One region of the Sphingobium sp. B11D3A genome, then DNA from elsewhere that is predicted to be linked to it. Evidence: predicted binding sites of a transcription regulator. Region 1 holds the regulator's gene; the other holds the start of a gene.

Region 1 (5,781 bases):
TTCGGCCCCCTACCGGACCCGACCCAGAATCTGCTGACGCTGATCGACGTGAAGCTCAATTGCCGCAAGGCGGGCATCGCCAAGATCGACATCGGCCCGCGCGGCGCGCTGGTGAGCTTCCAGAACGACCAGTGCCGCAATCTCCCGGGCCTCATCGGCTACGTTCAGAAACTCGGCGTCATCGCCAAGCTGCGGCCCGACAGCAAACTCGTCATCCAGCGCGCCTGGGGCGACCCCAAGGCACGGCTGAATGGGGCGCTGAAGCTGAGCCAGGGGTTGGCAAAGAGTATTGGGTGAAGGGCGGATTAGCGCGAAAGCGCGCGATGTGGGGCATGTAACGGGACGGCGCCGGAGGGTCGAAGCAGAGACACCGGCTGGGCAGCTTTCCTCGACGCTGAGGAGTCATCATGGCTCCTATCGATAGAAAAAAGCTGCAGATGCCGGCCTTCTTCTAGCTTCACCGTTCCTGCTGAGTAGGATCCGAGGTGCGCAGCAGGCGCGTATCGAAGAGCCGTATCGAAGCATCCCAGTGCACGGGCCGGTCCTTCGATACGCCGCTTCGACAAGCTCAGCAGCTACTCAGGACGAACGGAGGGAATTCCGACAATGGCGTCGCGCCTGATTAGTCCGTGTTCAACACCAACGTCGGACCACAGCCGTAGCCGCTTTGAAGCGGTGACGAAGGATCGGTGAACGACATGTTCTAGCGTGGGAAGCGGCCGCTCAAGCCGGAGCGCGTTTGTCGAAGAATGAACAAGGCTCAGGGATTTTGATAAGTGGGCTGAAATCAACCGTCCAAAGATCAAGTTCGTACAGATCCCCGTCTTGGTCCAGAATCAACCCAACCCTAACTTGCATCCCATCTTCGTCGTAAAAGCCGCAAGAGCCAGCCTCGCCTCCATATGTGCGTTCGAGCTTTTGCGATACAAATGACAGGCTTCCCATCCCGCCATCATCCATCTCCTCAACGAGAAGCTCAGGCGGTAGGGCGTTACTGCACTCGTTCACCTCCCAAAGGTAGGCAACCAACGCCCGCTCTTCAGGCTTAAGAGGGCGAGGTGCAGAGTGCATTTAACGTCAAATAAGGGATTCAATATTGACTGCAATGACATGGTATCTGGACAGGCAGGTTTTAAGATTGCCGATGATAGCTGACGTTCTTGCCACCAACCCACTTCACGGCCGCCCCTGGAAGCGTCCCGCCCGAGCCGTCCTACTCAATCCATAGCCCATGCGCCCGGTGCCAGTCTTCCAGCCCCTCGTCTGGATAGCCGTCGAAGCACTGGTCATCCGACCCGATCTGCGGCTCGACCCAATTCGCCTTTGATCCGAGCATCATGTGCACCAGCGACGGCGGCTTGGGCAAATCGCTGTCGATCGCGGAAGCGAAAGGGTGGAGCAGGTCGGGATACTCTGGGCTGAACACCCAGAGCGCGCTCGCGCAGGCCGGGCAGAAGTGCCGCTCGCCGGTGCTGACGCGGCATCCGCCCTCGCCCCCACCGCCGCCATCGTCCAGCGCAGCGTGATAGACGGCGGTCTCGCCTTCCACCTTGTGCGTGCGCTTGTCGGCGTGGAGATTGATGGCATAGCCGCCACCGCCGGCGGTCTTGCGGCAGATCGAGCAATAACAGCGCAGAAAGGGCACCGGCGCATGGCTGTCGACGGAAAAGCGCACGGCGCCGCATCGGCAGGAACCTTCGAGCTTGAGGGGCATGGCACGGTCCTCTTGTAGTGATCGTCTGTCAAGCTGAACCGCTGCCCTCCCCGCCGGTTCCCTCAGCGCCCATTGCGCGCTTCCCCTTGCGGCCACTTAATCCTTGATCTGCGCGCGCATCCTCCGCATGGCGAGCGCGCCCGGTGCCCGGCCCATGTCCGGTGGCCGCGTGCCCTGGCAGGAGATGTCCGCCCGTGATCGTTCGCAACCGCCTTGGCTTGCTCGAAGTGCTGTTCGCCTATCGCGGCACGATCATGCCGCATATCCAGCATCGGCTGGCAGGCATCGCCGTGGCCAGCGTGGCGGCCATTCTGGCAGCGCGCGCCTGGCCAGGGCTATTCGCGCAGATCAGCGGCATTCCATTCGCCCTGATCGGCCTGTCGCTCTCCATCTTCATGAGTTTCCGCAACAGTGCCTGTTATGATCGCTGGTGGGAGGGCCGCAAGCAATGGGGGGCGCTGATCATCGCGAGCCGCTCCTTCGCACGGCTCACGTCCTCGCTGCCTGAGGAGGAGCGCGCCCCGCTGCTCCGCGGCGTCTGCGGCTTCACCAACGGTCTTGCTGCCCGCCTGCGTCAGCACGACGAGGCTGCCGCGATCGGCCGGTGGGTGAACGATGGACCGTGGCGCACCTCCCCGAACCCGACCGACACCGTACTCTACGAGATGGGCGCGCACTGCCTGCGCCTGTCCGCAGACGGGCGGATCAACCCGATCCATCATTCGCTCATCGAGGGCCAACTCAAGGCGCTCAGCGATGTGCAGGCGGCCTGTGAGCGGATCGCCAGCACGCCGGTTCCGTTCACCTATTCGCTCATTCTCCACCGCACGACCTACGTCTTCTGCCTGTTGCTGCCCTTCGCGCTGGCGGGCTCGCTGGGCTGGTGGGCCCTCATTCCGGTGCTGGTGGCGAGCTATACCTTCTTCGGGCTGGACGCCTTGGGCGATCAGCTGGAAGACCCGTTCGGCTATGATCCCAACGACTTGCCGCTCGATGCGATGACACGGACGGTCGAACGCGAAATGCTCGCCCGCCTCGGCGCGACCGATCTTCCCGCACCCATCGCGCCTGACCAGCACATCCTGACCTGATCGCTCGCCCGTGCGTGGGACGACACGCCAGCCACCGAGACCTGAGATATTTGGCCGATCCGTGTTGACGTGGCTCGATTCGTTTCCTAAACGTTCTCCGTCCGTTCCATATTGGGGAACCACTCATGTTGACCGCCAAGCAACAGCAACTGCTCAGCTACATCAAGCAGCATCTCGATCAGGGTGGCGTCTCGCCCAGTTTCGAGGAGATGAAGGAGGCGCTGGACCTCAAGTCGAAGTCCGGCATCCATCGGCTGATCAGCGCGCTGGAAGAGCGCGGCTTCATCCGCAGGCTGCCCAATCGCGCGCGGGCGCTCGAAATCCTCAAACTGCCGGATGGTATGCCCGTGGCAGAGCGGACGGAAGAGCCGGCGGCGGCCACCAACGTGACCCCGCTGCGCAAGGCGGCCACCGCGCCGGCGCGGACGATCTCCATCGCCGCCAATGACGTGATCGAAATTCCGCTGCATGGGCGCATCGCTGCCGGTCTTCCCATCGAGGCGATGGAGAGCGACACCATGTTGCCGGTCCCGGCCGCGTTGCTGGGCGCCGGCGATCATTACGCGCTAGAAGTCTCCGGTGACTCGATGATCGAAGCAGGGATTTTTGACGGTGACTTCGCGCTGATCCAGCGGACCGAAACGGCGCGCGATGGCCAGATCGTCGTGGCCCTCATCGACGAGAATGAAGCGACGCTCAAATATTTCCATCATGACGGCCGCAAGGTGCGGCTCGATCCTGCCAATCGCGACCATGAGCCCCAAACCTATGAGGCGCGGCAGGTGCGCATTCAGGGCCGGCTCGCAGGGCTCTTGCGGCGCTATAACTGAGGCGGGCGATATGGGACGCCGGCTCTAGCGCGAGCCGGTGCCCGCGATCCAGGGATGGCGGCTGCGCGGGTCGTGGCCCGGCACGATCTCCCGACTGTCGAGCAGGATCAGTGCACCGCCCATGGCATTCAGCGCAGGCCGATCCAGCTTTGCCCAGCGCGGCACACATCCCGGCGGCAGGGGCCGGTCAGCGATCACAAGATCGGCCTGCGCGCAGGCGGCCACCAACTCGGGATAGGGAACGAGCAGGCGCGAGCGACTGATCAGCAGGTGAACCGGCGGCTGGTCAGCACGGCCCGGCAATGTCATCGCGCACATGTCCCGCGTGCATCCCGTGTCCGGCGCCTGCGCGAGGGACGCAAACTCACCGTCATAGGCGCTCGCTTCAGCCAGAGTCGTGCGAACATAGTCCCCGCTTCGGTCCCGCAGCAGTGCCATGCGCCCATCGCGCAGGCGCACCGCCACATGATGGCCGTCGGCGGTGACGAGCACGTCGGCGGACGGTGCCAGAAATGTCAGGAAAAAGCCTAGCGCCGTCAGAGGCAGGCCCCACCAACGCAGCGCCGTGTGCCAGAGCATCAGCCACAAGAGGCCGATCATGGCGAGCGCAAAGGCCAGTCCGCTGGAGACGGGCAGCGATAGCGTCGCAAAGGGCTGACTGGCGATAGTATGCGCAATCCACAGCAGGAACTTGAGCGCCACACCGACCACCCACCAGACCGGCGCCCCCAGCCCCACAGCGTCGAGCACCAGCGCGAGCACCTCAGCCGGCATCACCACGAAACTTGTGAGCGGAATGGCGATCATATTGGCCGCCGCGCCAAGCAGGCCCGAGCGATGAAAATGGGCAAAGGCAATCGGCGTCAGCACCAGCTCGACCAGCAGCCCGGTCGCCAGCAAGGCGCCGAGGCTGCGGGTCCAGCGCTTTATCCGCCCCTCGTCGCGTCGCTCGAACAGCCGCCGTGCGGGGGGATATTCGTAAAGCGCCACGATTGCGGTCACGGCAACGAAGCTCATCTGGAAGCTGGGGCCGATGACAGCCTCAGGCCAAAAGATCATCACGATCAGCGCGCCGGTCGCGATCAAGCGCAGCCCGATTGCCTCGCGGCCCAGAGCCATGCCCGCGATCACCAGCAAGGCGGCAATGCAGGAGCGGATCGTCGGCACCTGCGCCCCGGTGAACACAGTGTAGCCGATGCCCGCCGCGCCGCCCACGCAGGCGGCGATCATCAGCACCGGCCAGCGCAGCGCGAGGGCCGGCGACAGCGCAAGCAGACTGACCATGATGAGAATCACGCCGCCGATCAGCGCGGAGACGTGCAAGCCACTGATCGAGAGCAGATGGGCAAGCCCGCTGCGCCGCATCGCGTCCGCATCCGCCTCGCTGATCCAGTTCTGATTGCCCGTGGCGAGCGTGATCGCGATCGTCCCTTCCGGTCCCGGCAACCGCACGGCGATGTGGTGGGCGAGAGTCGCGCGCGCATCCCCGCCAGCGGTTGCCGCATCGAGGCGCTGCACTTTGCCGAGTGCCCGCCCGGTAGCGCCGAGGCCGGAAAAATAGGCCGTCCGCGCAAAATCATAAGCGCCCGGCAGGGCAGCCGGTGCAGGCGGCATTAGCCGCGCTCGGACGGCAATGCGGTCCCCTGCGGCAATCTCCTCTGCCATCTGATCGGGCGCCGCGTTGATGCGGACCCGCGCCGGCAGATCGGGCCGCGACAGCGGCGCGACCTCCAGCCGCACCAGTCCCCGGGCAGCCAAGGGCGTTGCCGAGAGGACTCGAGCCTCCATCTCCACCACCGCGGCGCGCGCAAGTGGCGGCTGCGCAACAAGAAGCGCTTTGGCCCAGATCAGCAGACAGCCCGCCGCCAGCAGCACCGCGCCAACGGCGAGCGCAGCGGGCAAGCGTCCTCCGCGCCCCACGGCGCCAAAGGCGGCGGCGACGCCCAGCCAGAAGGCGATCCACGCCATCCACTGCGGTGGCGCAGGCAGGGTGAACCAGGCGATAATCCCGGCGCCCAGCAGGATCGGCACCCACAGTGGGAGTTGCGCCCGCTCAGCCTCCAGCACCGATTCCGCTCGGGCATGAAGCCGTCCCAACCAGACACTGCTGCGGCGCAACAACGGTATTTGTCGAGCCGGAAAAGGC
Region 2 (5,781 bases), 420 kb from region 1:
TCGTGATGAACGCCGCGACGGCCCAGTCGCCCGACCTGGCCACGACAGTGGTGCGGGAAACCGGGACGATGCGCCGCCAGATCGACCACCATCTTGCCCGCGCCCGTGCCCTCGGCCGGCGCGGCGCGGCGCAGAGCCGCACATTGGTGTGGCCGAGCCTCGAAGCGGTGGAGCGCGCCGTCGAGCGCCTCTACCCGGATGTCCGCATCGACCGCGACGGCGCGCAGACGGCCGTCGTCCGCGTCGAGCGGCAGGATCTAGACGAGCTGCTCGGCAATCTGGTCGAGAATGCCGCCAAATATGGCGGCGGCAGCGTGTTCGTCACCGTGGTGCAGAGCACGCCCTGGGTCGACATTCTCGTGGAGGACGACGGCATGGGCATTCCCGAGGCCGCGCGCGAACGCATCTTCGATCGCGGCGTGCGGCTGGATAGCGGCAAGCCCGGCACCGGCCTTGGCCTCGCCATCGTGCGCGATGTCGCGGAAATCTACGGTGGCTCTGTCACGCTGGATGAGAGCGAGGACCTAGGCGGCCTGATGGTACGCCTGCGCCTGCCGGCCGGATAAGGCCTCACACGCCGAAGGATTGCAGGATCGGGCACGGCCCTTCTTCGGAACGGGCACAGGTCCGCGCGAGTTGGCGCAGCGAGGCGCGGGCCGCTTCGAGTTGCGCGATCCTTTCATCGAGCTGGACCAGCCGCTCTTCCGCCAGAGCGCGCGCGCGGGCGCGATCCTGCCCCGCGTCCAGCGACAAAAGCGTGCGGATTTCTTCCAGCGTAAAGCCGGCCTGCTGCGCCGCCCGAATGAAGCGCAGCCGCCGGACATCCTCCTCTCTATAGCGCCTTATGCCCCCGGACAGATCATTGCCGGCCTGTTTCTCAGGCGTAGGGAGCAGCCCCTTGCGCTGGTAGAAGCGGATCGTCTCGACCCCCACACCGCCGGCTTTCGCCAGACCCGAAATGCTGATCGCCGCCATGCTTGACTCCGTACCATGGTACAGACCCTATATGGGGTGCATGGACTTCTCAGCAAGGATGAGCGTCAATGCCTGAACCCCGAAACCCGAAGGGCCGCAAGGCTGTCCTCTATCGGATGGTCATGCCGACCCACATCTGCCCCTATGGCCTCAAGGCGCTCCACCTGCTGCGCAGCAAAGGCTATGATGTCGAGGATCGCTGGATCGAAACCCGCGCCCAGCAGGAAGCCTTCAAGGCCGAGCATTATGTGACCACCACGCCGCAGGTGTTCATCGACGGTCAGCGGATCGGTGGCCATGATGACTTGCGCCGCTTCCTGGGCCTCAGCGTCAAGGATCCGAACGCGACGAGCTATACGCCTGTTCTGGTCGTCTTCGCTGTTGCGGCGCTGATCGCGCTGACGATCGATCTGTTGACGGCCGCGCCGCTGCTCAGCCTGCTCACCCTCGAGCGCTTCATCTCCGTGACGATGATCCTGCTGGCGATGCTCAAGCTGCAGGATGTGGATCGGTTCGCGACCATGTTCCTGGGCTATGATCTGCTGGCCCGCAAATGGGTGCCCTATGCCTCAATCTATCCGTTCGCCCAATTGGGCGCCGGCGTGCTGATGCTCGCGGGGGCCCTGCCCTGGCTCTCGGTACCAGTCGCCGCGTTCATCGGCGGCATCGGCGCGGTCTCGATCTACAAGGCTGTCTATGTGGAGAAACGCAGCCTCAAATGTGCCTGCGTTGGCGGCGGGACCAATGTGCCACTCGGCTTCGTCTCGCTGACCGAAGACCTGTTCATGGTCGCCATGGCCCTGTGGATGGGCCTCAATGCCTGGGTGCTGCCCGGCGCGGCGATGTAAAGGCGCGGGAGCCGGGCGCCGCTGATGAGCGCCCGGCCCGAAACGTCTCTTACTTGCCGCGCTTCTTGCGGTGGCTCTCCAGATCGAGAACGTCGTTCTCAAGGCCCTCGGGCAGCAGGCCCAAGCGGCGCGCGACTTCCTGATAGGCCTCGACCTCACCGCCCAGATCGCGGCGGAAGCGGTCCTTATCCAGCTTCTCGTTAGTGGCCATATCCCACAAGCGGCAGCCATCGGGGCTGATCTCGTCGGCCAGAATGATGCGCGAGAAATCGCCATCCCAGATGCGGCCGAACTCCAGCTTGAAGTCGACCAGACGGATGCCGATGCCGGCGAACAAGCCGCTCATGAAGTCGTTTACGCGGATCGCCATGTCGGCGATGTCGTGCATCTCTTCCTGGCTCGCCCAGCCGAAGCAGGCGATATGCTCTTCGGTGATCAGCGGATCGCCGAGCGCATCATCCTTGTAATAATATTCGATGAGCGTGCGGGGCAGCTGCGTGCCCTCCTCAATGCCCAGCCGAGTGGAGAGCGAGCCAGCGGCGACATTGCGCACCACGACCTCGATCGGCACGATCTCGACCTGACGGATGAGCTGCTCGCGCATGTTCAGCCGCTTGATGAAGTGGGTGGGCACGCCGATGTTCGCGAGCAGCGTGAAGACATGCTCGGAAATCCGGTTATTCAGCACGCCCTTGCCGGAGATCGTCCCCTTCTTCTGCGCATTGAAGGCGGTCGCATCGTCCTTGAAATACTGGATCAGCGTGCCGGGCTCGGGACCTTCATAAAGGATCTTCGCCTTGCCCTCATAAATCTGGCGACGACGGGACATGTGCGGGTGCCTACTCATCAGTTGTAAAAATCAAGGCCCCGGCGGCGCGAATCAGCGAGGATCAGCGGACACCGGGGCTCTTCCCCAGCGCATAGCGCAAGGCACATGGCAGTGCAATTTTCAGACGAACCGAGCCGGGCTGGCCTGCTCGGTGCTTGCCGCCCCAGCCGCTGGAACATATAAAGAACAAATGAAACAGGAGACGATTACGGATCGGCTGGCGATCCTTGCGGACGCCGCCAAATATGATGCCTCCTGCGCATCGTCCGGCACGGCCAAGCGCAACAGTCGCGATGGCAAGGGGATCGGCTCGACCGAAGGCATGGGCATCTGCCATGCCTATGCGCCGGACGGGCGCTGCATCTCGCTGCTCAAGATCCTGCTCACCAATCATTGCATTTTCGACTGCCATTATTGCGTCAACCGCAAAAGCTCGAACGTGCGGCGGGCGCGCTTTACGGCGCAGGAAGTGGTCGAGCTGACGCTCAACTTCTACCGGCGCAATTATATCGAGGGCCTGTTCCTCTCCTCGGGCATCATCAAGTCCGCCGACCATACGATGGAGCAGCTGATCGAGGTCGCCCGTGCCTTGCGGGAGGATCATGGCTTCAAGGGCTATATCCACCTCAAGACGATCCCCGAGGCCGATCGCGCGCTGGTCGAGCAAGCGGGCCTGTGGGCGGACCGCGTCTCGATCAATGTCGAACTGCCGACCGAGCGCGGCCTGACCGATCTGGCGCCCGACAAGAATGGCGGGCAGATCGAAGGCGCGATGGCGCGGCTCGGTTCGGCCATGGTGGAGGCGAAGGATGCGCGCAAACGCTTCAAGCATGCGCCGATGTTCGCGCCCGCCGGCCAATCTACCCAGATGATCGTCGGCGCGGATGGCGCCAGCGACACGCAGATCATCGGCCGGGCCAGCGAATTGTACGACCGCCATCGCCTGCGCCGCGTCTATTATTCCGCCTTCAGCCCGATCCCCGATGCCAGCGCCGTTCTGCCGCTCAAGCGACCGCCCCTGATGCGCGAGCATCGGCTTTATCAATCCGACTGGCTGATCCGCTTCTACGGATTTTCGACAAGCGAGGTGCAGACCGCGACGGACGATGACGGGATGCTGGCGCTCGACATCGACCCCAAGCTGGCCTGGGCCTTGCGGCACCGGCAGGATTTTCCGGTCGACATCAATCTGGCCTCGCGCGAAAAGCTCCTGCGCGTGCCGGGACTGGGCACGCGGGCGGTGGCTGCCATCCTGCAAGCCCGCCGCCATCATCGTCTCCGGCTGGATGATCTCGCCCGGCTCACTCGCACGGTCACCAAATTGCGGCCGTTCATTGTCACGGCCGACTGGCGCCCGACTGGCTTGATCGACACGGCAAACCTGCGTGCCCGGCTGGCCCCGCCACCTCGCCAGATGGAACTGTTCAGGTGAAGCCGGCCCCGCTCCTGCGTCAGCCCGCGCTGTTCAATGCCGAGCTGGATGACGCCCATGATTTCGACACATGGCGCGATCTGGCCCGCGCCCTGGTCTTGCAGGGCGTCGGTCCGGAGCATATCCGCTGGGCAGCGGCATCGGACGGCGCGCGGGATTTGTTCGCGTCCAAAGACACGCCTGAGCCTGCTCCATCACCCCGCCCGGTCACGGCCAACAAGCGCTTCATCGAGTTGGCCCGCAAGGTGATCCTGCACAGCTCGGATACACGGTTGGCGCTGCTCTATCGCCTGTTGTGGCGCCTGCAAAGCGACCCGCACCTGCTTGAAAAGACGAGCGATGCCGATGTGCACGCCCTCACGCAGTTGGAGCGGCAGGTGCGCCGCGACATTCACAAGATGAGGGCGTTCGTGCGGTTCCGGCTGGCCCAGGATCCCGATGGAACGGACCGCTACGTGGCCTGGTTCGAGCCGGATCATGCCATCGTGCGCGCCAACGCCCCGTTTTTCCTCAATCGGTTCGCGAGCCAGCGCTGGTCCATCCTGACGCCCGATCTCAGCTTGCACTGGGATGGCGCTCAGCTCGCGGAGGGGCCGGGCGCCGACGCCCGGGATGCCCCCGGCGAAGACGAGATCGAAGGGCTTTGGCAGCGTTATTATGCCTCCATCTTCAACCCCGCGCGGCTCAAGGTGGCGATGATGGTGAAGGAAATGCCCCGGCGATACTGGAAGAACCTGCCGGAAGCCGCGTTGATCCCTGCGTTGATTGCCGGCGCCCAGGCCCGCGAGGCTCAGATGGTCGATCAAGGCGCCGATCCCTTCCAGCGCCCGCCCCCGACGTCCCTCAGTGAGATTGCCGAGGGCATCTCGACCTGTACGGCCTGCTCGATCGGCTGCAACGGCACGCGCGCCGTCGCTGGCGAAGGGCCCGGCAACGCGCGGCTGATGATCGTGGGCGAGCAGCCGGGCGATTTCGAAGAGCAGGAGGGCCGGCCTTTTGTCGGTCCGGCGGGGCAGTTGCTCGACGGGCATCTGGAGACGGCGGGGTTCGATCGTGCCGAAATCCGGCTGACCAACGCCGTCAAACATTTCAAATTCGAGCAACGCGGCAAGCGACGTCTCCACCAAAACCCGACCGCGGGGGAGATCGACCATTGCCGCTGGTGGCTCGATGCCGAAAGACGGATCGTTCAACCAACGATCGTGCTGGCCTTGGGCGCCAGCGCCGGGCGCGCCCTGCTAGGCCGGACACCCAGCATCGCCAAGGAGCGCGGCCGGCCCTATGAGCTCGCGGATGGCAGCCAGCTCTGGCTGAGCGCCCATCCCAGCTATCTGCTGCGCCTGAGCGGAGAGGCGCAAGCGCGAGAACAAAATTTGTTCGCGCGCGATCTGGCGGCGGTCCGCGTGGCGCTGCAAGGTTGAGAGCGCAAGAGACGCGGTGCGACGGCCCCTGATGTTGCGCATAGGCCTGCGGAGATCGCTTGGAATAAAAAGGGAGCGGCAGGCCATCGAACTAACCATCACCCGATCGCAGCGAACGCAAGCACCCAGGGGCGAAATCGGCAACGACGGAGGCGAGGGGCACGCGCCGTCGGCACCAGCGCTCATTTGTAAGTGGCGGAGAGGGTGGGATTCGAACCCACGGTACGGTTGCCCGTACACCGCATTTCGAGTGCGGCGCATTCGACCACTCTGCCA

What was found. The regulator LexA, encoded in region 1, represses DNA repair genes until DNA is damaged. The targets are predictions, from matches to a motif close to GTTCCNCNCTTGTTCT.
Region 2: the regulator LexA is predicted to act here: its motif matches at 2,825-2,840, upstream of M2332_RS05970 (putative DNA modification/repair radical SAM protein).

What each region holds. Positions count from the first base shown of each region.
Region 1 is NZ_JAOQOE010000001.1:830,222-836,002, forward strand. Features, by position in the region: gene mfd (transcription-repair coupling factor) at 1-297, shown strand, start outside; gene M2332_RS03985 (DUF6984 family protein) at 724-1,071, opposite strand; gene M2332_RS03990 (GFA family protein) at 1,214-1,714, opposite strand; gene M2332_RS03995 (bestrophin family protein) at 1,909-2,805, shown strand; gene lexA (transcriptional repressor LexA) at 2,931-3,635, shown strand; gene M2332_RS04005 (ComEC/Rec2 family competence protein) at 3,660-5,753, opposite strand.
Region 2 is NZ_JAOQOE010000001.1:1,246,341-1,252,121, forward strand. Features, by position in the region: gene M2332_RS05950 (sensor histidine kinase) at 1-566, shown strand, start outside; gene M2332_RS05955 (MerR family transcriptional regulator) at 571-975, opposite strand; gene M2332_RS05960 (glutaredoxin) at 1,044-1,823, shown strand; gene purC (phosphoribosylaminoimidazolesuccinocarboxamide synthase) at 1,873-2,652, opposite strand; gene M2332_RS05970 (putative DNA modification/repair radical SAM protein) at 2,843-4,084, shown strand; gene M2332_RS05975 (UdgX family uracil-DNA binding protein) at 4,081-5,505, shown strand; tRNA gene M2332_RS05980 (tRNA-Ser) at 5,699-5,781, opposite strand, start outside.